Regions from separate parts of the Leifsonia sp. RAF41 genome, predicted to be linked through region 3. Evidence: predicted binding sites of a transcription regulator. Region 3 holds the regulator's gene; each other region holds the start of a gene.
The links. The regulator HrcA, encoded in region 3, represses chaperone genes, less so after heat shock. The targets are predictions, from matches to a motif close to TTNGCACTCGNNNNNNNCGAGTGCNAA.
Positions count from the first base shown of each region.

Region 1: AB4Y74_RS14505 (Hsp20/alpha crystallin family protein) is a predicted target of HrcA. The motif match lies at 4,440-4,466, and genes of this name have one in related genera.
Region 2: groL (chaperonin GroEL) is a predicted target of HrcA. The motif match lies at 1,431-1,457, and genes of this name have one in related genera.

Region 1 covers NZ_JBFREB010000001.1:2,983,193-2,990,049, forward strand. Annotated here, with positions in the region: gene AB4Y74_RS14490 (DEAD/DEAH box helicase) at 1-1,626, opposite strand, end outside; gene AB4Y74_RS14495 (phytoene desaturase family protein) at 1,892-3,436, shown strand; gene AB4Y74_RS14500 (SRPBCC family protein) at 3,439-3,879, shown strand; gene AB4Y74_RS14505 (Hsp20/alpha crystallin family protein) at 3,912-4,373, opposite strand; gene AB4Y74_RS14510 (Dps family protein) at 4,553-5,140, shown strand; gene AB4Y74_RS14515 (GNAT family N-acetyltransferase) at 5,233-5,709, shown strand; gene AB4Y74_RS14520 (IclR family transcriptional regulator) at 5,764-6,522, opposite strand; gene hutH (histidine ammonia-lyase) at 6,642-6,857, shown strand, end outside.
Region 2 covers NZ_JBFREB010000001.1:2,482,307-2,489,163, forward strand. Annotated here, with positions in the region: gene groL (chaperonin GroEL) at 1-1,387, opposite strand, end outside; gene AB4Y74_RS11950 (cold-shock protein) at 1,591-1,794, opposite strand; gene AB4Y74_RS11955 (nitroreductase family protein) at 1,964-2,515, opposite strand; gene msrB (peptide-methionine (R)-S-oxide reductase MsrB) at 2,515-2,940, opposite strand; gene AB4Y74_RS11965 (DUF3263 domain-containing protein) at 3,124-3,435, shown strand; gene AB4Y74_RS11970 (LytR C-terminal domain-containing protein) at 3,456-4,010, shown strand; gene AB4Y74_RS11975 (DMT family transporter) at 4,095-5,048, opposite strand; gene AB4Y74_RS11980 (hypothetical protein) at 5,080-5,202, opposite strand; gene AB4Y74_RS11985 (dihydrolipoamide acetyltransferase family protein) at 5,212-6,564, opposite strand; gene AB4Y74_RS11990 (alpha-ketoacid dehydrogenase subunit beta) at 6,561-6,857, opposite strand, start outside.
Region 3 covers NZ_JBFREB010000001.1:1,662,692-1,669,548, reverse strand. Annotated here, with positions in the region: gene dnaJ (molecular chaperone DnaJ) at 1-1,109, opposite strand, end outside; gene hrcA (heat-inducible transcriptional repressor HrcA) at 1,167-2,189, opposite strand; gene AB4Y74_RS07995 (DUF4870 domain-containing protein) at 2,347-2,799, shown strand; gene AB4Y74_RS07990 (DUF4870 domain-containing protein) at 2,900-3,283, shown strand; gene hemW (radical SAM family heme chaperone HemW) at 3,314-4,549, opposite strand; gene AB4Y74_RS07980 (DUF1990 family protein) at 4,549-5,196, opposite strand; gene AB4Y74_RS07975 (dihydrofolate reductase family protein) at 5,293-5,901, shown strand; gene lepA (translation elongation factor 4) at 5,902-6,857, opposite strand, start outside.

The DNA of each region.
Region 1 (6,857 bases), 1.3 Mb from region 3:
GGACTGCTGGTCCTCGCCCGCCACCTCGTGCACGGCCGGGTCGACGAGGAACTCGTCCACCAGCTTGGCGACACCCGAGTCGAGGGTGGCCGAGAAGAGCAGACGCTGGCCACCGTCGGCGGTGTGACGCAGGATGCGCTGCACCGGCTCGAGGAACCCGAGGTCGCACATGTGGTCGGCCTCATCCAGGACGGTGATCTGCACCTCGCTGAGGTCGAGTCGGCCCTGCTCGAGGAGGTCCTCGATGCGGCCCGGCGTGCCGATCACGATATCGACGCCGCGCTGCAGCGCACCGACCTGGCGACCCTGCGGGACGCCGCCGTAGATCTGCGTGGTGAAGAGACCGACGCTGCGGGCGATCGGCTGCACAGTGCGGTCGATCTGGAGCGCGAGCTCGCGCGTCGGCGCGAGGATGAGCGCCCGCGGGGCGCGGCCCAGCTGGCGCTTGCCACCGGCCTTGCCGGACTCGGCCCACAGCTGCATCAGCCGCTCGGCGAGCGGGGCACCGAAGGCGATCGTCTTGCCGGAACCGGTGCGGCCACGTCCGAGGACGTCCTTGCCGGCCAGCACGTCGGGCAGGGTGGCGGCCTGGATCGGGAACGGCTTCTCCGCCCCCAGGTCGGCGAGCGCACGGACGATGTTGCCTCCGAGGCCGAGGTCGGCGAAGGTCACGCCCTCGACATCCTTGGCCTGGATGGCATCGGCCTCGAGGCGATCGAGGACGACATCCTCGGTCGGCGTGAAGGCCGGCTTCTCGTCGCGCGACGGGTAGAAGGAGGAGTCGCGACGCGGTCGCTCGGCACGGTCGTCGAACTGGCGGCGCGGACGCTCGTCGAAGTCGCGACGCGGACGGTCGCTGCGGTCGCTGAAGTCGCGACGCGGACGCTCGGCACGGTCGTCGAACTGACGGCGCGGACGCTCGTCGAAGTCGCGACGCGGACGCTCCGTACGATCGCTGAAGTCGCGACGCGGACGCTCGGCACGGTCGTCGAACTGACGGCGCGGACGGTCGTCCTGGTCGCGACGCGGACGGTCAGTGCGGTCGCTGAAGTCACGGCGCGGACGCTCCGCGCGGTCGTTGAAGTCACGACGCGGGCGCTCGGCGCGGTCGTCGAACGAACGACGCGGACGCTCATCCTGATCACGACGCGGACGCTCCGTGCGGTCACCGAAGTCACGACGCGGACGGTCGGCACGGTCGTCGAACTGACGGCGCGGACGGTCGTCCTGGTCGCGACGCGGACGCTCGGCGCGGTCGTCGAACGAGCGACGGGGCCGGTCCTGGCGCTGCGAACGGTCGTCCCATTCGCGCTCGGTGCGGCGGGCGTCCTTGCCGCGGGGCTCCCAGTTGGGGCGGTCGCCGCGCGAGCTGGCGCCGCGGCCGGAGCTGGCGCCGCGGCCGGAGCCGCCGTCGCGGGAGGAGCCGCCGTCGCGGCCGGAGCCGCCGTCGCGGGTGCCGTACGTGGAGCGGCCGCGAGCGGCCCGCTCCTCGGTGCTCCAGCGAGCCTTCTTGCCGTCGGCCGGCTCTTCGGCGCGGTAGCCGCGGTGCTTGGGGCTGCGGCTGCCGCTCTTGGGGGCGGCGGAGCGTGAGGGTTGCGATCGTCGTTCGTTGCTGAATCCGGGCATGGATGTGCTTCCTGGGTTATGTCGAGTGCTCGGCGGCGCGCGTAAACGCACCGAATGAATCCCGGGCGAACTGTGTCCGGGGCCGTTCACGATTGTGTGATCTGCACCGCCTATCGGGTGCAGAACCGGCCCACTTGACTGACAAACCCATCCGCGCAGATCGCGCAGTGTCAAGAGCCGACTTCCCTACGATAGCGGATGGATGCTGAGAACGGGCTGCCGATCGCCCTCCGCACGGGAGCAGCTGCGGGGTATACAGGGAGGTATGAGCGCAGGCACCTCCACGGACAGGCTGGACGCGATCGTCATCGGTTCGGGTCCGAACGGTCTCTCCGCTGCGGTCACGCTCGCGCGCGCCGGCCTGTCGGTGCGGGTCTACGAGCGCAACGCCACCATCGGTGGTGGCCTGCGCACCGAGGAGGTCACGCTTCCGGGCTTCCGGCACGACATCTGCTCGGCCGTCCATCCGCTCGCCTTCGCTTCCGGTTTCTTCCGGAAGTTCGGCCTCGAGAAGCGCGTGCCCTTCGTGGTGCCCTCGGCGTCGTACGGCAACCCCCTCGACGGAGGGCGCGTGGCGATGGCGTACCTGGATCTCGAGCGCACGGCCGACGCGCTCGGAGTGGACGGCCCCGCCTGGCGGAACCTGCTCGGCCCTCTGGTGCGCGAGGCGGACGCCGTGGCGCAGTTCACGGGGTCGCAGATCGTGCAGGTGCCGCGGCATCCCCTCGTCGCTGCCCGGTTCGGTCTGACGGCACTCGCCCAGGGCGGACCGTGGTGGGATCTGCCGTTCCGCACGGAGGCTCCCGGCGCCCTGCTCTCCGGCGTGTTCGCGCACACCACCCTTCCCCTGCCGAGCCTTGCGGGCGCAGCGGCGGGCCTCACGCTCGCCACGTATGCCCACGCCCGCGGCTGGCCCATTCCGGTGGGTGGCAGTCAGGCGATCGCGGAGGCGATGGCCGCGGATGTCCGGGCACACGGCGGCGAGATCGTCACGGATACCCAGATCGACTCACTGGCCGACCTGCCCGACGCGCGGGTGATCGTCTTCGACACCCACGTCGCGACCGCAGCGCGTCTCGGAGAGGACCGGCTGCCGGCCGGGTACCTCCGGCGCATCTCCCGCTTCCGCGACGGCAACGGCGTCTTCAAAGCCGACTTCGCCCTCTCCGGGCCCGTGCCGTGGACCAACCCAGAGCTCTTCGAAACAGCGACCGTGCACCTGGGCGGCACTCGCCGCGATGTCGCACGTGCCGAGAATGCGGTGGATGCCGGACGCCACAGCGAGCCCCCGTACGTGCTGCTCTCCCAGCCTTCGCTCTTCGACCCGACGCGCGCGCCGGCGGGCAAGCACGTGCTGTGGACCTACACGCACACGCCGCGCGGATCGACGGAGGACCGCACCGAGGCGATCATCCACCGCATCGAGCAGTTCGCGCCCGGATTCCGCGACCTGATCATCGGAACGTCAACCATGAACGCCGTGCAGATGGAGCAGCACAACCCGAACTACATCGGCGGCGACATCTCGGCCGGGGCCCCCGACTTCGCGCAGCTCGTCGCGCGTCCGGTGCTCTCGTCCGACCCGTGGCGCATGCCCGGCCGCGGACTCTACCTCGCCTCCGCCTCCGCTGCCCCCGGGCCTGGCGTCCACGGGCTGGGCGGCTACTATGCGGCTCGCAGTGCGCTGCGCCACGAATTCGGATTCACCCGGATGCCGGACCTCGCGCCCGGTCCCGGCCAGACCATCCCAGCACCGGACGCGACGCTCGTGCCCGACGCCATCCATCCCCACACCCTCCCGGAGCAGTGAACATGTCCGTCAACGTCCGCCGCATGGCCTGCACGCCCGAGCAGGTGTTCGACGTCCTCGCCGACCCGTGGGTGTATCCCACCTGGGTCGTCGGCGCCTCCCGGCTGCGCGCCGCCGACGACCGCTACCCCGCGGTCGGCTCGCGCCTCCACCACTCGATCGGCGTCTGGCCTCTGGTGCTGAACGATGAGACCCGCGTCGACGAGTGGGACCCTCCGCGCCGGATGGTGCTGGAGGCGAAGACGCGCCCGTTCGGCACCGAGCGCGTCATCATCGACGTGAAGCCGCGCGGCGGGGGGTGCATCGTCCGTATCGAGGAGCACCCCCACACCGGCCTGGTCACACGACTTCCCGGTGTGATTGCGGACGCGCTGCTGCACGTGCGGAACGCCGAGGCACTGCGTCGGCTGGAGTGGACGGCGCGAGGGCGCGCCGCCCAGTAGCGACGCGCCCTCGGACCCGCGTGCGGCTCGTGCTAGCCGGCCGAGACCGCTCGGGTGCCTCGGTCGCGCGTCGACTCGGTCCGCATGGACTCGGACCGCGTCGACTCCACCGCGATCTTGCGCGGCTTGGCCCGCTCGGCGATCGGGATCATGACGCTCAGCACGCCGTTGTCATACGACGCCGTGATCCCGTCCGGATCGACGTCGTCGCCGATCGTGAACTGGCGCAGGTACGCGCCGTACGGGCGCTCCTGCGCGAGCCACCGTGCGCCGTCGCGGTCGGCGGCGCTGCGGACGGCGCGGATGGTCAGCAGGTGGCCGTCGACATCCACATCCACCGACGCGGGGTCGGCCCCGGGCAGGTCGGCGTTCAGGATGTAGCGGTCACCTTCGCGGAACAGGTCGACCGGCATGATCCGCGGCTGGCGGCTGGTGTCGAAGACGCTCTGCGCGATCCTGTCCAACTGGGAGAAAGGATCGAACGACATGGCCATTGGATGTACCCCTTCCTTCAATTGAGCTGATGAGAGGCGCTTTGTGCCCCCTTTCGGCCACAGATATTAGCACTCCTACCCGGAGAGTGCCAAGACAAAAACCACCGTGTCAACCCGCTTCCGACGGGTGCCGGTGCGGCCTATCGTGCGCTGTGTTCCTCGAGCAGAAAGGACCCATCGTGGCCGTGAGCGAGACCAAGACGAGTACCAAGACCAGCGCCAAGAAGGGCGCACCCAAGACCGCCGCCGTGCGACGCACCAGCGCCGTCGGCGTCGCCCCGACCCGGCGAGAGCACGCGGAGCACGGCTTCGTCGCCTCGACGGAGCTCGCCCAGAACTTGCAGCGCGTGCACGTCGACCTGATCGAGCTGCACCTGCAGGGGAAGCAGGCACATTGGAACGTGGTCGGACACAACTTCCGCGACCTGCACCTGCAGCTCGACGAGATCGTGGAGGCCGCCCGCGAGTTCAGCGACACGATCGCCGAGCGCCTCCGTGCCCTGCACGCCACTCCCGACGGCCGCAGCGCCACCGTGGCCGAGCAGACCAGCCTCCCCGAGTTCCCGAACGGCGAGGTCGAGACCGGGGAGACCGTCGACCTCATCACCGAGCGGCTGGAAGCCGTGGTGCGGACGATGCGCGACGTGCACGACGACGTCGACGAGGAGGACCCGACATCGGCCGACCTGTTGCACGCCATCATCGAGCGTCTCGAGCAGTACGCCTGGATGGTCAGCGCCGAGAACCGGACGCCCAGCCGGGCCTGACCCCTTCGTGAGTGGATGCGGCGGGCGCCCTGGCGGCGGCCGCATCCATCCACGTAATACGACGGACACATGCCGCGGCTACCATCGGGCGCATGCCGACCGAGATCCGCCCCGAGCCGCCGCGACAGCCCGACATCGAGCAGCTGCTGCGGCTGAGCGACGACTTCGCGCTCGGGCTCTATCCCGCCGACAGTTGCTACCTGCTCGATGTGAGTGAGCTGGAGAAGCCGGGCGTCACGCTGTTCGTGGGCCGGAGCGACGGGCGCGCACTCGGCATCGCGGCGCTGGTGGTCGATCCTGGTGCACCGATGTACGCCGAATTGAAGCGGATGTTCGTGCACGCGGATGCGCGCGGTCAGGGCCTGGCGCGCGGGCTGCTGGCAGCCGTGGAGGCGGCGGCCGCCGAAGCGGGGATCGCCGAGCTCCGCCTGGAGACCGGGCCGCTGCACGACGCGGCGATCGCGCTGTACGAGAGTTCGGGTTACGAGCGCATCCCGAATTTCGGCGCCTACGTCGACGGCCAGTTCTCTATCTGCTACGCGAAGCCACTGGCGGTCACTGCCCGCTGAGAGGCGTCGAAGACACGCGCCACCAGACGCACCTTCCTTCGTTTCCCGAGTGGATCAGCTCCCCCGGATACGGCGGGACAGCTCCGCCGCCGCGTCGCGCACCCGCGCGGCCAGCGCATCCCACCCCTCCGCCGGTACGTTCTCGCGCGGGAACGTGACCGCGATGCCGGCCGCCGGCCACCCGGCGTGGTCGCGTACCGACACCGCGACCGAGGCGAAGCCCGGCGTCACGTCGCCGTCCTCCGTGGCATAGCCCCGCTCGCGCGCCTCCGCCACGACGCGGCGGAGCTCGGCGTACGAGTGCGGGCCGGAGCCGGTGCGGTCCTCGAAGGCGCCGGAGTCCGGGTACAGTGCGCGCAGTTGCTCACGGGGCAGCGTCGCGAGCAGCGCTCGGCCACTGGCGGTCAGGTGCGCCGGGAGCCGGACCCCCACATCCGTCACCAGGCGCGGCCGGCGCGGCGCGCGCTCCTCCACGATGTAGACGACATCTCGTCCGTGCAGCACGGCGACGTGGCCGGACTCGCCGAGCGCATCCACCAACGCCGCGACGATCGGGCGGCCGAGCCGGCTGAGGGGTTGCTGCCGAGAGAATCCGCTGGACAGCTCGTACGCTGCGACGCCGAGGCCGTAGCGTCTCGCCTCCGGGAAATGGAGCACGAAGCCGTGCTCGGTGAGAACGGCGAGCAGGTGATACACGGTGGAGCGGGGGAGGCCGAGCGCCGTAGCGATCGCGGCCGCCGGGACCGGCCCGCGCTGCGTGCCCAGGTAGACGAGGATCCGGAGCGTGTTCTCGGCCGCGGGAACCTTGCTCATCGCATCCACCTCCGCCCTCGGTGCGCCGATCGCGGCACTGCTTGCGCTGTCTGGGATCCCGGACACCGAGCAGCCTACAGCCGGCGCGCGCGACGATGCCGCGCCGCGAAGATCGGAGCATGCTCCAGACCCAGACCCTCGTGACCGTCGGCGCCGGCCCCCTCAGCGTCGACGACGTCGTCGCCGTCGCCCGCCACGACGCCCGCATCGAACTCGACGCCGAGTCCCTCGCCGGCGTGGCCGCGTCTCGCGCCATCGTGGAAGCGCTGGCCGACGACACGGAGCCGCACTACGGGATCTCGACCGGGTTCGGGGCACTGGCCACCACGTTCATC
Region 2 (6,857 bases), 820 kb from region 3:
CGACGCCGGCCTCGAGGCCCGCGTTGATCGCGATCTGCTTCAGCGGGGCCTCGATGGCGACGCGCACGATGTTCGCACCCGTTGCCTCGTCACCGGTCAGCTCCAGCTTCTCGAACGCGGTCTTGCCGGCCTGGATGAGGGCGACGCCACCACCGGCGACGATGCCCTCCTCGACGGCGGCCTTCGCGTTGCGGACAGCGTCCTCGATGCGGTGCTTGCGCTCCTTGAGCTCGACCTCGGTGGCCGCGCCCGCCTTGATGACGGCGACGCCACCGGCGAGCTTCGCGAGGCGCTCCTGGAGCTTCTCGCGGTCGTAGTCGCTGTCGGTGTTCTCGATCTCGTTGCGGATCTGCTGCACGCGACCAGCGATGGCCTCCGGGTCACCGGAGCCCTCGACGATGGTGGTCTCGTCCTTGGTGATGACGACCTTGCGGGCCTGACCGAGCAGGTCGAGGGTGACGTTCTCGAGCTTGAGACCGACCTCCTCGGAGATGACCTGGCCGCCGGTGAGGATCGCGATGTCCTGCAGCATGGCCTTGCGGCGGTCGCCGAAGCCCGGAGCCTTGACGGCGACGGACTTGAAGATGCCGCGGATCTTGTTGACGATCAGCGTGGCCAGGGCCTCGCCGTCGACGTCCTCCGCGATGATGAGGAGCTGCTTGCCCGCCTGGATCACCTTGTCGACCACCGGCAGGAGGTCCTTGATGTTGGAGATCTTCTGGTTGGCGATGAGGATGTACGGGTCTTCGAACACCGCCTCCTGGCGGTCCTGGTCGGTGACGAAGTACTGCGACAGGAAGCCCTTGTCGAAGCGCATGCCCTCGGTCAGCTCGAGCTCGGTGCCGAAGGTGTTCGACTCCTCGACGGTGACGACGCCCTCCTTGCCAACCTTGTCGATCGCCTCGGCGATGATCTCGCCGATGGTGGTGTCGCCGGCGGAGATGGACGCGGTGGCCGCGATCTCCTCCTTGGTCTCGACCTCCTTGGCGGAGGCGACGAGCTCGTCGGTGACGGCCTTGACGGCCTTCTCGATGCCGCGCTTCAGCGTGATCGGGTCAGCGCCGGCCGCGACGTTGCGCAGGCCTTCCTTGACGAGCGCCTGGGCCAGCACGGTCGCGGTGGTCGTTCCGTCACCCGCGACGTCGTCGGTCTTCTTGGCGACCTCCTTGACGAGCTCCGCACCGATCTTCTCGTACGGGTCGTCGAGCTCGATCTCCTTCGCGATGGAGACACCGTCGTTCGTGATCGTCGGCGCACCCCACTTCTTCTCGAGGACGACGTTACGGCCACGCGGGCCGAGGGTCACCTTGACCGTGTCGGCCAGGGTGTTCAGGCCGCGCTCGAGGCCGCGGCGCGCGTCCTCGTTGAAAGCAATGATCTTTGCCATGTGTTTCTCGTCCCTCCCGGACGTATGCGAAAGATTCCGTCTATTAGCACTCAGACAGATGGAGTGCTAAAGCGATTCTGGCACTCGTGGCGGTGGAGTGCAAGACGACGTCAGCCTGCGGCGGTCGCCGGCACGACAGGGGGAACGACGAAGCGCCGCCCCCTCGGTGGGGACGGCGCTTCGCACTCGCGTGCTGAATCGCGTCAGGCCAGTCGCACCGACTCGGCCTGCGGGCCCTTTTGCCCCGAGCCGACCTCGAACACGACCTGCTGGCCCTCTTCGAGAACCTTGTAACCTGCCATGTCGATCGCGGAGTAGTGAACGAAAACGTCCTGTCCCCCACCTTCGACGGTGATGAAGCCGAAGCCCTTCTCAGCGTTGAACCACTTCACGGTTCCGTTCGCCATGCCTTACTCCCATTGCTGTGTGACTCGCGCGATCCAACGCCGCACGTTGAATCACGATCCTAATGCTTGTAATGCCTGGCTACGCCAGCGATTTCGTGAATCCGTACCGAAAAGATTCCAAACAGAAACACGTGCGTAACAAAGGGGAACGCCCGGGCGCGTCGCGACCTCAGTCGAGGGCGGAGAGGAAGCGCTGGGGGTCGAGTGTGGCGCGGTAGCCCTCTTTGCTGTCGGCCGGGATCCCGCCCACGTAGAGCCAGCCGAGCAGCCGCTCGTTCTTGGCGAGTCCGTGCATCCGGTGCACCGCCTTCGAGCGGGTGTGGTGGCCGGTGCGCCACATCACGCCCCACCCGGCGTCGTGGAGCAGCAGGCTCAGGACGTGCGCGACGCCCGAAGCGACCGCATCCTGCTCCCAGCCGGGAACCTTCTCGCTCTTCGAGCGCACCGCAACGATCGCCAGCAGTAAAGAGGAGCGCAACGGCTTGGCCGCGAGCTTTTCGGCGTCCGACCCGGTTGCCTTGGCGTCCGCGACGAACGCATCCCCCAGTCGCCGCCGGGCGTCACCACGCAGTTCGATGATCCGCCAGGGATGCAGGGCGCTGTGATCGGCGACCCGGCCTGCCGCTGCCACCAGGGGCAGCAGCTCGTCGTGCGTCGGGGCGTCCGGGGTCACCCGGGAGTACGACCGCCGCGCGGCCACGCGGCCGGCGAGGTCGGTCATCAGGACTCCGGAGTGAAGTTCAGCGAGATCGAGTTCATGCAATAGCGGTCACCGGTCGGGGTGCCGAAACCGTCGGGGAACACGTGGCCCAGGTGCGAGCCGCAGCTGGCGCAGCGCACCTCGGTGCGCACCATGCCGAGGCTGTCGTCCTCGAGCAGCTGCACCGCCTCCGGGCGCACCGACTCGTAGAAGCTCGGCCAGCCGCATCCGGAGTCGAACTTGGTCCCCGCCTGGAACAGCTCCGCACCGCATGCGGCACACGTATACAGGCCTGCGCGGCCCTCGTCGAGCAGTTCGCCCGTCCACGGGCGCTCGGTTCCGGCCTCGCGCAGCACCGCGTACTGCTCCGGGCTGAGCTCCTCGCGCCACTCGCTGTCGCTCTTCGAAACCGTGTAGCCGCCGGTCGACGTGTCGTTCTGTGCCATGCCGTTCCCTTTCGTCGTCACCAGACTAAACGCGTCCCCCCGCCCAGTGTTCCCGGCGTCGCGAACGGCGACGTGCCGGGGCGGAACCGGAAACACACAGGGCGGTCGCCCTAGGATGACTCGCGAGCGCGGGGCGCGCCCGGCACGAAGGTCTCAGCCCGGCGTCCGTGACGAGGGAAGGCGGTGCGCGTGACCCGGTCAGCCGACGGACAGTCTTCCGCCGACCGCGACCCCTCGGATGCGGACCAGCTGAACGATCGGGATGCCGCGATCCTCGCGTTCGAACGCCAGTGGTGGCGGCACGCCGGGGCCAAGGAGCAGGCCATCCGCGAGGAGTTCGGTCTCTCGGCGGCTCGGTACTATCAGTTGCTCGGTGCGCTGATCGACCGTCCGGAAGCGCTGCGCCACGACCCCATGCTCGTCAAGCGGCTGCTCCGGCTGCGCGAGGCGAGACTGGCCGCACGACACGCACGGACCCTCCCGTCCGGCGACTGACACCAAGGACCGCATCCCCGATGGCAGAGAAGTTCCCCCACGACCGCTTCGACGAGATCCCGGACGACCTGACGCGCGTCGGTGCGCACCGGGCTCCGCGCGCCCGTGGCCGCGGCTGGATCGCCGTGGGATGGGCAGCGCTCGCGACCGTGCTCCTGGTCGGGGCCGGCATCTTCGGCCTCTCGCTGGTGAACGGCAGCATTTCGTTCCACGGACCGAGCAGTTCCGCGAGCCGCACCGCCTCCGCGACCCCGACCGCCAGTCCGACGCCCACCATCGTGCCAACGGTGAACCCGGCGCTCACCGTGAACGTGCTGAACGGGACGACGACCGAAAACCTCGCGCAGACCGTCGCCGACAAGCTGACCGCCGCCGGCTGGAAGGTCGGCGCTCTGGCGAACGCCGACCGGACCGACCTCGCGACCACGATCGTCTACTACAGCGACCCCGCGAACCAGGCCGCGGCGCTCGGCGCAGCGCAGACGCTCCCGGGCGCGACCGTCCAGCAGAGCACGGCGTTCGCCGACACCGGCGCCGACCTCACCGTGGTCATCGGGGCGAACTACACCGGCTGAGCCGCGCATCCTGCCTAGCCGTCAGGCGGCCCGCGGTACGCAACCTCGGTCGCAGGCTCCCTCGGCGCTGGGGTCGCGGCATCGCTACGCGCTGCTCCTAGCTCCACCGCGCCAGCGGATGCTGGCGATGGCGACCGCGACGATCGCGAGGAGCGTGCCGCCGATGGTCGAGAACGCGAGCGCCTGGCCCGAAGTCGGGAGCAGCAGGTCGAGCAGGAGGGCGGACACCAGCTGGCCGGCGACGGTGGCCAGGCCCAGGAGCAGGACGCCGGTGATGCGGACGAGCAGGGCCGTCACCCCGATGAAGACGCAGCCGAGCGCGCCGCCGATGTAGAGCCACGGCTCGGTGGGCAGCTGCTTCGGGAGCCCAGCGAGTGCCCAGTGCCCGAGCATCAGCACCAGGAGCACCGTCGTCCCGACGGCGAAGTTGATGAACGTGGCGGTCAGGGCATTGTTTGCCACTGCGCGCACCTGTCCGTTGACGGCCTGCTGCCAGCCGGTGCCGAGTCCCGCGATGAGCGGAAGGATCATCAGCAGAATCGGTGCGCTGCCCCCGAACTGCGCCGAGACCGCCCAGGTGACCGCGGCGAGCGCGAGCAGCGCGCCGACGAGCCGCGCGGGCGTCAGCGGTCGGCGCCCGCCGGGGCCGATGCCGACGCGGTCGAGCACCAGACCGCTGATGGTCTGGCCCGCGACGACGGCGACCGTGAAGAGGGCGACGCCGAGGGCGGCCGCTGCTAGGCCCTGCGAGAGCACCAGGAAGGAGCCGGCTGCGCCCCCGCAGACGTACCACCAGCGAAGCCGGCGGCCGCGAAGCGCGTCACGCACACGCGCAAGCCCGCGCCTTCCGGCCGGGAAGATCGCCAGCGCGATCGAAAGGATGATCAGGCCCGACCCGAAGGAGATCGCCGCGGCCGTGAATCCGTCGCCGAGCCGGCTGCCGAGTTCGCCGTTGATCCGGGACTGGATCGCCACCAGGGCGCCGCAGAGGAGGGCGAAGACCAGGGCGAGCCACAGGGGAAGCGAGCGAGGAGTCACTCCCCCTATCTTAAGCGCGTACCGCGCTCGGTCAGGGCGCGGGGGCGTCGCCGTCGGCCGGCGTGGGATGCGGGAGCCAGTCGATGTTCTCCTCGGGCGCGACCTCTTTCTCCTCGCTGAGGTCGTAGTCGTCGTCGTTCTTCTTGTCGCTCATGCCGTCACCTTACGCCCGGGTTGCCAGCGGCCCGGGCGCGTCGGCGAGGACGCCGAGCGGCGACTCGATCGCGTCCGCCACCTCGCGCAGGAAGCCCGCCGCGACCCCGCCGTCGGTGACCCGGTGGTCGAACACCAGGGACAGCTGCAGGATGCGTCGCGGTACGACGCTCCCGTCGACGACCCACGGCCGCTCGATCGCGCGGCCGAGTCCGAGGATGGCGACCTCCGGGTGGTTGATGATCGCGGCGCTGCCGTCCACACCGAGGCTGCCGTAGTTGTTGATCGTGAACGTGGAGCCGGTGAGTTCGGCCGGGGGTAGCGTCCCCTCGCGGGCCGCTCGGGACAGCCGGTCGAGTTCCGCGTCCAGCTCACGCACCGACAGGCGATCGGCCCGCCGGACGACGGGAACCAGGAGTCCGCGGTCGGTGTTCGCCGCGAAGCCCAGGTTCACGCCGTCGAAGGTGACGAGGCTCTGACCGTCGGTCGCCACGCGTCCGGCGAGTTCGGGGTGCCGCGCGAGCGCCGCGAGGGCGAACCGCGAGACGAAGGAGAGGAAGGACGGGGCACGACCGTCGCGGGCGAGGCGGCGCCGGCCGTCCCAGAGGTCCGTGGCGTCCACATCCACCCAGACCGTCGCCTCCGGGATCTCGGACCGACTGCGCGACATCGTCTCGGCGACCGTGCGGCGGAGACGCGAGAACGGGGTCGTCGCGCTGATCGCCAGGCTGGTGCGCGGGTCTAGCCCGGTGCGCGGGTCGGTACCGGTCGGCTGCTCACGCGTGGGCGGGAGCGTGGATGCGGCGGGCGCCGTCGCGAAGGCCGCCTCCACATCCCGCCGGGTCAGAACCCCGTCGGGGCGACTGGGGCGGAGGGTCGCCAGGTCGATGCCGTGGCTGCGTGCAAGGGAGCGGACCACCGGGGAGACCACGGGGACGACGCGCGGCGGCGTCGCGGCCGGCGCGGCCACCGGTGCGGGCCGCTCCTGGGTGAGCGCCGAGCCACGCGCGGCACGGCCGCGACGGCGGCCGCTGTGCTCGACCGTCCCGTAGCCGACGAGCACCTGGCCGGATCTGCTGGACGCCTCGATGGGCGTGTCGTCGCCGGGCCGCGCGCTCGCAAGGCCCTCGTCCACCTCGATCAGCGGCGCACCGACGAGGATGGTCTCTCCCTCGTCTCCGTGCAAGGCCGCCACCGTCCCGGCGTACGGCGACGGCACTTCGACCACCGACTTGGCCGTCTCGACCTCGGCGATGGGCTGGTCGGTGGCCACGGTGTCGCCGACGGCCACCAGCCAGCGAACCAGCTCGGCATCGGTCAGCCCTTCACCCAGGTCGGGGAGGGTGAATACCCGGGCGCTCACGCGTCCTCCCACTGCAGCGCATCCACCGCGTCCAGCACCCGGTCGACGTCGGGCAGATAGAACTTCTCCAGCTTGGGAGGCGCGAACGGGGTGTCGAAACCGGTCACCCGGCCGACCGGCGCGAGCAGGTGGTGGAAGCAGCGCTCGGAGACACGAGCGACGACCTCGGCGGCCATGCTCGCGAACCCGGGCGCCTCGGCGATGACGACCGCACGGCCGGTCGCCCGGACGGCGGCGCAGACGGTCTCGTCGTCGAAGGGCACGAGCGAGCGCAGGTCGATGACGCCGAGACT
Region 3 (6,857 bases):
TTGAGGAACCGGTCGCGCAGCTTCGCGAACAGCCCCTGCTGGAACCGTGCCAGCGACGGTTCGGGCGCCTTGTGGGCTGCCGCGAACTTCTTGATCAGGTCCTTCTCTTTGTGGTCGAGCTTCGTCGGTGTGACCACCTGGATGCCGACCCTCAGGTCGCCACGGCCGGAGCCCCGCAGGTGGGTGATCCCGCGATCCTTCACGCTGATGATGTCGGCTGACTGCGTGCCGGGCTTCAGCTCCAGGCGGATGTCGCCGTCGAGCGCCTTCACCGTCGCGGTCGTGCCGAGGATCGCATCCGTCATCGACAGTTCCAGGGTGCAGAGCAGGTCGTCACCGTCGCGGCTGAAGATCTCGTGGTGCTTGACCTTGATCTCGAGATAGAGGTCGCCATTGGGGCCACCGGCGGGGCCGGCCTCGCCGCTGCCCGGCATCTGGAGGCGGAGGCCGGTGTCGACGCCCGCGGGGATGTCGACCGGCACCGAGCGCCGGGCGCGCACGCGGCCCTGGCCCTGGCACGTGACGCACGGCGTGGCGATGACGGTGCCGTAGCCGCGGCACGTGCCGCAGGGGCTCGAGGTCATGACGTTGCCGAGCAGCGAGCGGACCGAGCGCTGGATGCTCCCGGTGCCGTGGCAGATGTCGCAGGTGACGGGCTGGGTGCCCGGCTGGCAGCAGGATCCGTTGCAGGTCTCGCAGACGACGGCCGTGTCGACCTCCAGGTCGCGGTGCGTGCCGAAGATCACCTCGTCGAGGTCCACCTCGACGCGGAGCAACGCATCCTGACCGCGCTCACGGCGTGACCGTGGTCCGCGGGTCGCTCCCCCGCCCCCGCCGAAGAAGGTCTCGAAGATGTCGCTGAATCCGGCGAAGTCTGCCCCGCCCGCGCCTCCGCCGAAGCCTCCCGAACCGCCCAGGTCGTACTGCTGGCGCTGCTGCGGATCGCTGAGGACGTCGTACGCGTGCGTGACGAGCTTGAACCGTTCCTGCGCCTCTGCGCTCGGGTTCACATCCGGGTGGAGTTCCCGTGCGAGCCGGCGGTACGCCTTCTTGATCTCGTCGGGGCTGGCGTCGCGCTCGACGCCCAGGACTTCGTAGTGGTCGGCCACGTGGGCTGTTCCTTCTTCTTCTCTATCGCGTGCTGTCAAATGGATGCGGTGGCGGCGTTACTGCTCGCCGAGCAACCGGGAGAGGTATCGGGCGACGGCGCGGACGGCCGCCATGTTGCTTGAGTAGTCCATGCGGAGCGGTCCGAGCAGGCCCAGGCGAGCCACATCCGATCCTGCCGCACTGTAACCGCTGGCGAGGATGGATGCTTCCGTCAGACCCGAACCGGCGTTCTCGCGGCCGATGCTCACCGCGACGCCGTGCTGGTCGGTCGCCATCTCGTCGAACAGACGGAGCAGCACCACTTGCTCCTCGATCGCTTCGAGCACCGGGGTGATGGTCCCCGGGAAGTCGAGTTCGGTGCGCACCAGGTTGGCCGCTCCGGCCATGACCAGCTTCTCCTGCCGATTGGCGGCGATCTGGTCGAGCAGTGCGCCCGCGACCGGCTCGACGAGGACGCGCGTGCGCTCGGTGAGGGCACCGGGAAGGTCGCGCAGCCGCGCCGTCGCCTCGGCGAGGGTGAGCCCGGCAGCCGCGCCGTTGATGGCGCCGCGGATCTCGGCGACGTCTTCGTCATTCAACTCGGCCGACAACTCGATCACGCGTTGTTCCACGGCACCGGAGTCCGTGATCAGGACGCTGAGCAGCCGCCGCGGTGACAGGGCCACCAGCTCGATGTGACGGATGCGCGAACGCGCGACCGAGGGGTACTGGACGAGCGCCACCTGGTTCGTGAGCTGGGACAGCAGACGGACCGTGCGCGACAGGACGTCGTCGAGGTCGACCGAGTGACCGAGGAACGTCTCGATCGCCGTCCGCTGCGCGGGCGTGAGCGGCCGCATCTCTGCGAGGTGGTCCACGAACAGGCGGTAGCCCTTGTCGGTGGGGACACGGCCCGACGAGGTGTGCGGAGCCGCGATCAGCTCCTCCTCCTCCAGCAGCGCCATGTCGTTGCGGATGGTCGCCGCCGACACGCCGAAGGAGTGCCGCTCGACGATGCTCTTCGACCCGACCGGCTCGCGCGACGCCACGTAGTCCTGGACGATCACACGAAGCACCTCGAGGCTGCGCTCTGAAACCATTCCCGCCTCCCGCCGACCGATTAGCACTCGCTGTTCCTGAGTGCCAATCCTACCGCGAGGAAACGCGACCAGGATGATTGCTGCCTGTGACACGGCGGCAGTACCTTATGTGCAACGGTTCGACACGCTCGCAACCGATCATGAAAGGGTTCCGCCGATGACAGACCCGAACCAGCCCTCCGACCCTGCCGGAGGCGTCCCGCCGCAGCAGCCCGGCAACGTCCCGCCGCAGCAGCCGTACGCCGCCGCGGCGCCGCTCGACGCCGCGCAGGACAAGCAGTGGGCATCGTTCGCCCACCTCGGCGGAATCCTGTGGATCCTGCCCTCCCTCATCATCTGGCTCGTCTTCAAGGACCGCGGACGGCTCACCGACCAGGAGGCCAAGGAAGCCCTCAACTGGCAGATCACCTGGATCATCGCGTGGGTGGCGTCGCAGATCATCGGGATCATCATCGGGAGCTTCACCTACGGCATCGGCTACCTGCTCTTCGGGCTGCTGATCCCCTGGGCGCTGTACATCGTCAACCTGGTGTTCTCGATCCTCGGCTTCGTCCGCGTGAACAGCGGAGGAACATACCGCTACCCGGTCAATTTCCGCTTCATCAAGTAACCCTGGCGTTCAGGCTCTTTTCAGACTCGGGCTCCGCGCCCTAGGCTGGGGCCGTCCACGTCCACCCTCACTCCTGTCAGACACAGAGGAGAACCGCACCATGTCCGCGACACCACCGCCCCCTCCGCCCCAGCAGCCGTACGGGGGCTCGGCGCCGCAGCTGAGTCCGGCCGACGAGAAGCTCTGGGCCACCCTCGTCCAGGTCGGCGGAATCCTGTTCAGCTGGATCCCCGCGCTCATCGGCTACCTGGTGCTGAAGGACCGCGGGCCGTTCGTCCGCGCCCACACCGCGACGGCGCTGAACTTCCAGATCACGATCTTCATCGCCTACGTCGTGGGCGGCATCCTGTCGATCGTCGTCGTCGGCATCTTCATCGTCATCGCCGCGTGGGTGCTCGACATCGTGTTCAGCATCATCGCAGCGGTGAAGGCCAACCAGGGCGAGTACTACACGTACCCGATCGCGATCCGCTTCGTCAGCTGAGCGACGATCTCGGCCGGGTCGCCGGATCCGCTAGGCGGCTTCGTCCGCCAGTAGCCGACGCACCACCGCGTCGGCCAGGAGCCGCCCCCGCAGGGTCAGCACGATCGACCCGCGGAGGGCGGCTCGTCCGTCTACGAGGCCGTCGGCGATGAGCGCGGGGACTTCGTGGCGGCCGGCGTCGGTGAGCTCGGTCGTCCCGACGCCCTCGCGGATGCGGCTGAGCAGCAGCACGCGTTCGACGTGCCGCGTCTCCGCGTCGAGTGTCTCGCGTCCCGCCGCCGGCGACTCGCCGGCGAGCACGCGCTGGGCGTAGGCGGCCGGATGCTTCACGTTCCACCAGCGCACGCCGCCCACGTGGCTGTGCGCGCCGGGGCCGATCCCCCACCAGTCGTGCCCCAACCAGTAGGCGAGGTTGTGACGGGACCGATGGGCCGCATCCGTCGCCCAGTTGCTGACCTCGTACCAGTCGTATCCAGCGTCGGCCAGCCGCTGGTCGGCCAGCTCGTACATGTCGGCCTCGAGATCGTCGTCGGGCTCCGGCACCTGACCGGACCGGATCTGGCGGGCGAGCTTCGTACCCGCCTCGACGATGAGTGCGTATGCAGAGAGGTGATCGGGCCGGCACGCGAGCGCGGTGTCGAGGCTCTGCGACCAGTCCTCGAGCGACTCCCCCGGGGTGCCGTAGATCAGGTCGAGGCTGACCTGCAGGCCGGCTTCCCGCGCCCAGCCGACGACGAGCGGGACGCGCGCGGGGTCGTGGGTGCGCTCCAGCGTCTCCAGTACGTGCGGGACTGCGGACTGCATCCCGAACGACACCCGGGTGAAGCCGGCATCCGCCAGGCGGCGCAGGTCGTCCGCATCCACCGAATCCGGGTTGGCCTCGGTCGTCACCTCGGCGCCGTCGGCCAGACCCCAGGCGTCGCGGACGGCGCCCAGCATCGAGGCGAGGTCCCCCGGAGGCAGCAGCGTCGGTGTCCCGCCACCGAAGAAGACCGTCGACACCGGCCGATCGGCCACCCCGCTCGCGCGCAGAGCATCGGCCGCGAACTCCACTTCACGCACCGCATGGCCGGCGTAGTCGGACTGGGACACCCCGCGCAGCTCTGTCGCCGTGTAGGTGTTGAAGTCGCAATACCCGCAACGGACCCGGCAGAACGGGACGTGCAGGTAGACGCCGAAATCACGGCTGTCCGCGGCATCGGCCGCCGTCGCCGGCAGCAGGCCGTCGGCGGGCGCGGGGTCTCCGAGGGGCAGGATGCTCGGCATCAGGCGGAGCTGGCCGGGTGGAGGGCGCGCAGGTACTTCGCGGTGTAGCGGCGTTGCACGGCGGACAGGATGGGCGCGACGATCCGGTAGAACGCGTTGGACGGCCGGGACAGTGCCCGCAGGATGAACCAGACCGTGCCGTCGTCGCGCCGTTCGACCAGGAACAGCTCCTCGCCGCTCTCCGGGTGCCCGTGCAGCGTCCCGTAGGCGAAGCCGCGGCGGTGCGGCTCGTCGACGACGTACACGACGCGGATGGGCGCCGAGACGCGGAACGGTCCGAACGGGATCTTCAGGAGGGCGGTCATCCCGTTGCGGACGAAGGGCGTGCCGTCGTCGGCGAAGACGTCCTCCTCCGGCCGGTTCTCGCGCATCCGCATCGGGGTGCCGTCGGGACCGAACTCGACTCCCTCGTACTGGACGCCGGTGCCTTCGCGCACATCCGTGACCAGGATGCCGCTGCCCTTCTGCACGCCCCAGGCCATCAGCGCGGTTGCCGCGGTGTCGAATCGCTCGTCTCCGCTGCCGAGCCGGATGCTCCGCTCCAACGGCTTGTAGCCCTTCGGCGGGTAGTAGAGCAGATCCGCCGCCTGGGTGGCGCCGACCGCCCCGTACGTGACGGGTTGGTCGGTGAAGCTGGAACGGCGCATGTATTCATCTTCCGCCATGGCGCGGGGGTTCGCGAAACGGGCCTCCCCTCGGTCCCACGGGAGTGGTGTACTCGTCGGAACGGAAGGGGTCCGACGATGGGCGCGATCGTGGTGCAGGCTTTCATCAGTCTCGACGGTGTGGTGCAGGGTGGAGGCGGCCCCGACGAGGACCGTGAGGGAGGGTTCGAGCTGGGCGGCTGGGCGATGGACTACGACGCCAGGCATGACGACGGGGCCGCTGGCGAGCTCGTCATGGACTGGGAGAGCCGGACGACCGCGCTGCTGCTGGGGCGGAAGACCTACGATATCTGGGCGCGGGCGTGGGGCGTCTGGGATGAGGACGCGCCCGGGCTGGAGGGTGAGCTGACCCGGCGCTACAACCGAGTCCCGAAGTTTGTCGCCTCGCGGACGCGGACTGAGCTCGCCTGGAAGAACTCCTTCCTGCTCGGCCCGGATGTGCCGGAGGAGGTGAAGCGGCTCCGCGAGGAGATCGACGGCGAGATCCGCATCTGGGGCAGCACGGAGCTGGTGCGCACACTCGCTGGCAGCGGCCTCATCGACGAGTACCGGTTGTGCGTCTACCCGCTGCTGCTCGGGACGGGCAAGAAGCTGTTCCCGGACGGGTTCCCGCAGGCGCGGCTCGCGCTCGCGGAGTCCCGGCGGCTGGCGTCGGGTGTTCTGGTGAACACGTACCGGCGCGGGTGACTACTTCTTCTCTTTTTTCTCCGTGTCGCCGGAGAGCGCGGCGATGAACGCCTCCTGGGGGACCTCGACGCGGCCGACCATCTTCATGCGCTTCTTGCCCTCCTTCTGCTTCTCCAGGAGCTTGCGCTTGCGGGTGATGTCGCCGCCGTAACACTTGGCGAGAACGTCCTTCCGCATCGCGCGGATGTTCTCGCGGGCGATGATGCGCGCGCCGATGGCCGCCTGGATGGGCACCTCGAACTGCTGACGCGGAATCAGCTCCCGCAGGCGGGAGGCCATCATGGTGCCGTAGGCGTAGGCCTTGTCGCGGTGGACGATCGCGCTGAACGCATCGACCGCCTCGCCCTGCAGCAGGATGTCGACCTTCACCAGGTCGGATTCCTGCTCGCCGAAGGGCTCGTAGTCGAGCGAGGCATAGCCGGCGGTCTTCGACTTGAGTTGGTCGAAGAAGTCGAAGACGATCTCGCCGAGCGGCATCGTGTAGCGGATCTCGACGCGGTCCTCGCCGAGGTACTCCATGCCGAGCAGGGTGCCACGGCGGCCCTGGCAGAGTTCCATGATCACGCCGACGTAGTCCTTCGGGGCGAGGATGGCCGCCTTGACGACCGGTTCCTCCACCTTCTCGATCTTGCCGGTGGGGTACTCGCTCGGGTTCGTGACGGTGATCGTCTTCTTGTCCTCCGTCGTCACCTCGTAGATCACGCTGGGCGCGGTCGTGATGAGGTCGAGGTCGAACTCCCGCGAGAGCCGCTCGGTGATGATCTCGAGGTGCAGGAGGCCGAGGAAGCCGCAGCGGAAGCCGAAGCCGAGTGCGACCGAGGTCTCGGGCTCGTAGACGAGGGCCGCATCCGACAGCTTGAGCTTGTCGAGCGCTTCGCGCAGCTCCGGGTAGTCGCTGCCGTCGAGCGGGTACAGGCCGGAGAAGACCATCGGCTTGGGCTCGGTGTAGCCCGGGA